DNA from 2 places in the Superficieibacter sp. HKU1 genome. Region 2 is predicted to be linked to the other one. Evidence: predicted binding sites of a transcription regulator. Region 2 holds the regulator's gene; the other holds the start of a gene.
The links. The regulator PurR, encoded in region 2, represses purine synthesis genes. The targets are predictions, from matches to a motif close to CANGCAAACGTTTGCNTG.

Region 1 (2,466 bases), 900 kb from region 2:
ATGGATGATGCAGCCCCGCCGCCCAGGCCGATATTCATCGCCGGACCGCCAAGGACGATCAGCTTCGCCCCGACCACGATCTCACCTTTTTGCACGTGATCGGCACGGATGTTGCCGATCCCACCGGCCAGCATGATCGGCTTATGGTAACCGCGCAGTTCTTCCCCGTTGTGGCTGTTGACCTTCTCTTCGTAAGTACGGAAGTAGCCGTTCAGCGCCGGACGGCCAAATTCGTTGTTAAATGCCGCGCCGCCCAGCGGGCCGTCGGTCATGATATCCAGCGCGGTGACAATACGTTCCGGCTTGCCAAAATCCTCTTCCCACGGCTGTTCGAAACCGGGAATACGCAGGTTAGAAACCGAGAAGCCCACCAGCCCGGCTTTCGGCTTCGCCCCGCGCCCGGTGGCTCCCTCGTCACGGATTTCACCGCCTGAGCCGGTTGCCGCGCCAGGCCACGGAGAGATCGCCGTAGGGTGGTTATGGGTTTCGACCTTCATCAGAATATGCGCATCTTCCTGGTGGAAGTCATAGCGCCCGGTGTCATGGTCCGCAAAATAGCGGCCCACCGCCGAACCTTCCATGACCGCGGCATTGTCTTTATAAGCCGACAGCACGAAGTCCGGGGTTTTCTCAAAGGTATTTTTAATCATCTTAAACAGCGATTTCGGCTGCTGTTCGCCGTCGATAACCCAGTCGGCGTTAAAAATCTTGTGGCGGCAGTGCTCAGAGTTGGCCTGCGCAAACATATACAGTTCGATATCGTTGGGATTGCGGCCCAGTTTAGTGAAGGCAGAGTGCAGATAATCAATTTCATCATCCGCCAGCGCCAGCCCGAGGCGCAGGTTAGCATCGGCCAGTGCCTGACGCCCTTCCCCCAGCACATCGACGCTGGTCACCGGTGCCGGCTGGTGATGAGCAAACAGCTGTTCCGCTTGTTCCTGCGAGGTAAACACGGTCTCCATCATGCGGTCGTGAAGTTCTGCGGCAACCGTCTGCCACTGTTCAGCCGTCAGCGTTGACGCTTCGACATAATATGCCACGCCGCGTTCAAGACGATTAATCTGCTGTAAACCACAGTTGTGAGCGATGTCGGTGGCTTTAGAAGACCAGGGAGAGATGGTGCCCGGACGTGGCGTTACCAGCAGCAGTTTTCCTGAAGGGGTATGGCTGTTGAGGTGCGGACCGTAGGTTAACAAACGCTCAAGTTGGGCGTGCTCTTCCGCCGTTAGCGGCGCGTCAAGATCGGCAAAATGGACGTACTCAGCGTAAAGGGTGCTTACCGGCAGGTTGAACGCCTGAAAGCGTGCCAGCAGTTTATTCATTCGGAATGCCGACAGTGCAGGCGAACCACGCAGAATTTCCATCATAATCTCTCGTCTTCTCAGTTTTCAGTGTGCGCAAGGGGGGAAAACGGGCGTCATTATAAAGAATAGTGAGCCGTGACGAAACCGTTTGCGTCGAAATAAAATGCCGCCCCATTTTTACCATTCAGTGTGGCACAGGGTCTGAAAAAGTTGCCAGACGGCGTAATGTTAAGCAAAATGCCGCTCTTTCTGAAACATCCGCTCACATTATGCGGGCCGCAAAATTGCACGACCAGACAGGGCGAAGAGAATTAACTATTTGAAAAAATTAAAGATTAATTACCCGCTGGTGGGCATTGTTGCACTGCTGCTGTTCGTTGCTCTGTCAGCCGCCTTTATCTGGCATCACCGACCGGAAAACCGTATTGCGGCAATCAAGGCGCGCGGCGAACTGCGTATCAGTACCCTGACCTCGCCGATGACCTACATCAACATTAACGGTAAAGTCGAAGGGTTTGATTACGAACTGGCGCAGCAGTTTGCCGACGAGCTTGGCGTGCGTCTTAAGGTGACGATCAGACCGACGATCGGTCAACTGTTTGACGATCTCGATAACGGTAAAGCCGATATCCTGGCGGCCGGTCTGGTATGGAATAGCGAGCGGGCAAAACATTATCAGCCGGGCCCACCCTATTCTTCTGTTTCACAGCAGCTGGTTTACCGCGTCGGAAATACCCGTCCACGTTCGCTGGCGGCCATTGATGCCAGCCAGCTTACCATCGCCCCGGGTCATGCGGTCATCAACGATCTGCGTGAGCTGAAGGCCAGCAAGTTCCCGGATCTTAACTGGACGGTCGACGATAAACGCAGCAGCCAGATCCTGATGGAAGATGTGGTTGCGGGGCGGATTGACTATACCATTGCCGATTCCGGGGCCATCAGCCTCTTTCAGCGGGTTCATCCGGAGCTGGCGGTGGCGCTGGACGTGACCGATGAACAACCCGTCACCTGGTTTAGCGTGCAGGATAACGATAAAACCCTGTTTGATGCGATGCGCGTTTTCTTCAGTAAGACCAGCACCGAGGGAGCCATCGCGCGTCTGGAAGAGAAGTATCTCGGGCACGGCCAGGATTTTGACTATGTCGATACCCGCTCATTCCTG
Region 2 (2,466 bases):
GCCGTTAAGCGACGATGAGCTACGTAACTGGCCTTCACTGGTGCGCGAGGATACCTCACGCTCGTTGCCAAAGCGCACGACGTGGCTGCTGGACAATCAAAAGCGCGTCGTGGTGCCGGACTGGGAGTCATCGGCAACCTGTATCTCAGCGGGTCTTTGTGCGGCGATGGTGCCTTCACATTTTGCCCGGCCATGGACAGATTCGGGCGAGTGGGTCGCGCTGGCCCTCGAGAACCCGTTTCCTGATGCGGCCTGCTGCTTAACCTGGCAGCAGAGCGATATCTCGCCCGCGCTGGGATGGCTGCTGGAGTATTTGGGAGACAGCGAAACGCTGAACAAAGAGTGGCTGCGGGACCCGGAAGAAACGGCTCCCGCAGGCTAACTTAACGGCGGTAGTCGACGAACGGACCATCGGCTACCGAGCGGCGTTCAATCAGGCGGGGGTGCACCTCAATGGACTTCGATTCAACCCGCTTATTCACAATGCGATCCAGCAGCATATTAAACGCGGCTTCGCCGAGGGAATCTTTCGGCTGATGAATCGTCGTCAGCGCTGGCGTAAAGAAACGGGCATTGCGCACGTTATCGTAACCAATCACCGAAATATCCTGCGGCACGCGCAGGCCCATCTCATCGGCGGCACATAATGCCCCCATCGCCATGATATCGCCACCGCAGAAGACGGCGGTGGGGCGCTGGGACTGATTGAGGATCTGTTGCATCGCCTGATAGCCGGATTCCGGTTCGAAATCCCCCTGGACAATCCACTGTTCAGGGATCGTGACCTGAATTTCGTCCATCGCTTTCATAAACCCGGCCAGACGCCCGGCCCCGGTATTACGTTCCAGCGGACCTGGAATAATACCGATATCACGATGGCCGCGTTCGATCAGATAGCGCCCGGCCATATAGCCACCTTTAAACGCGTTATCAATCACCGAGTCGGTAAAGTCCGCTTTTGATTCGCCCCAGTCCATCACTACCATCGGAATGTGACGGTATTCTTCCAGCATGCTTAATAGCGATTCAGGATATTCAGAGCACATGACCAGTAGGCCATCGACGCGTTTTTGCGCCATCATCGACAAATAAGCGCGTTGCTTTTCAATATCGTTCCACGCATTGCCAAGGATCAGGGTATAACCTTTCTGGAAACAGCTTTTTTCAACCGCTTCAATAATTTCGGCAAAATAGGCCGCTTCACTGCTGGTCGCCAGCAGGCCAATCGACTTGGTGTGATTAACCTTCAGGCTGCGGGCAACAGCGCTGGGAGAATAGTGAAGTTCTTTAATTGCCGCCCACACTGCATTACGCGTATCTTCAGCAACAAAACGGGTTTTGTTGATAACGTGTGACACAGTTGTAGTGGAAACGTTTGCGCGTTTCGCGACATCTTTAATTGTTGCCATTACATCTTACTCCGGACCCTGGCCTGAACGCCTGCAAATAGGAGGGTAAACGTTTGCCTTCACACACCCCTGGCGCAATTTTGCGATCATTGCTTAGGTCGGGAAATCGACACAGAACGTCAGGTGGGGGTCAATGGCTGGTACGCTTATAATTAAGCGTGGAATTTTGGCCGATCCTGATGAAAAGGGAAAGAGAAAAAATGTATATCAATCTAAATCCTGCAAGATTTTCGCCGTTAAGTGTGTAAAAATGAACAAGCTCACTTTTCACAGGGTCATAACAAGGAGTAAAAATTGATGAGTGCCGATCTTAAGTTTTCTCTGGTAACGACCATTATTGTGCTGGGGTTGATTGTTGCCAGCGCATTGGTTGCCGTTCTGCATTGATTCATCCGAGGGAGAGTCTTCTCCCTCACGCCGCTTTTGCGATTTTGCACCTCTCAGCAAAACTCTTTTGCATTTTGCCTCACTTTCGTTTTTTTGTGATTGATGTCATGCTTTTGGCTTCTTTGCGTCGTGTCGTGGTGATGTCGGCCAAAACGGAGTCTGTTCATGAAAGTTAATTTTCCCCTGCTGGCGCTGGCTATCGGTGCGTTTGGTATTGGCACCACCGAGTTTTCTCCGATGGGATTATTGCCCACGATTGCCAAAGGGGTCGATGTTTCTATTCCCACTGCGGGTATGCTTATCAGCGCCTATGCGATTGGCGTAATGGTCGGTGCTCCCATCATGACGCTCCTGCTTTCCCACCGCGCCCGGCGCAACGCGCTAATCTTTCTGATGGCGATTTTTACCCTCGGCAATGTGCTTTCTGCGATTGCACCCGATTACACCACGCTGATGCTTTCCCGTATTGTCACCAGCCTTAACCACGGCGCGTTCTTTGGTCTGGGATCGGTGGTTGCCGCAAGCGTGGTGCCAAAACATAAACAGGCCAGCGCGGTGGCGACCATGTTTATGGGGCTCACCATCGCCAACATTGGCGGCGTTCCGGCGGCCACCTGGCTGGGTGAAGCGATTGGCTGGCGGATGTCCTTTCTTGCGACGGCGGGTCTGG

Region 1: the regulator PurR is predicted to act here: its motif matches at 1,442-1,459, upstream of purL (phosphoribosylformylglycinamidine synthase).

Annotation. Positions count from the first base shown of each region.
Region 1 covers NZ_CP119754.1:3,362,141-3,364,606, forward strand. The annotation lists gene purL (phosphoribosylformylglycinamidine synthase) at 1-1,367, opposite strand, end outside; gene mltF (membrane-bound lytic murein transglycosylase MltF) at 1,624-2,466, shown strand, end outside.
Region 2 covers NZ_CP119754.1:2,465,658-2,468,123, reverse strand. The annotation lists gene punR (DNA-binding transcriptional activator PunR) at 1-382, shown strand, start outside; gene purR (HTH-type transcriptional repressor PurR) at 384-1,409, opposite strand; gene P0H77_RS11795 (YnhF family membrane protein) at 1,707-1,796, shown strand; gene P0H77_RS11790 (MFS transporter) at 1,962-2,466, shown strand, end outside.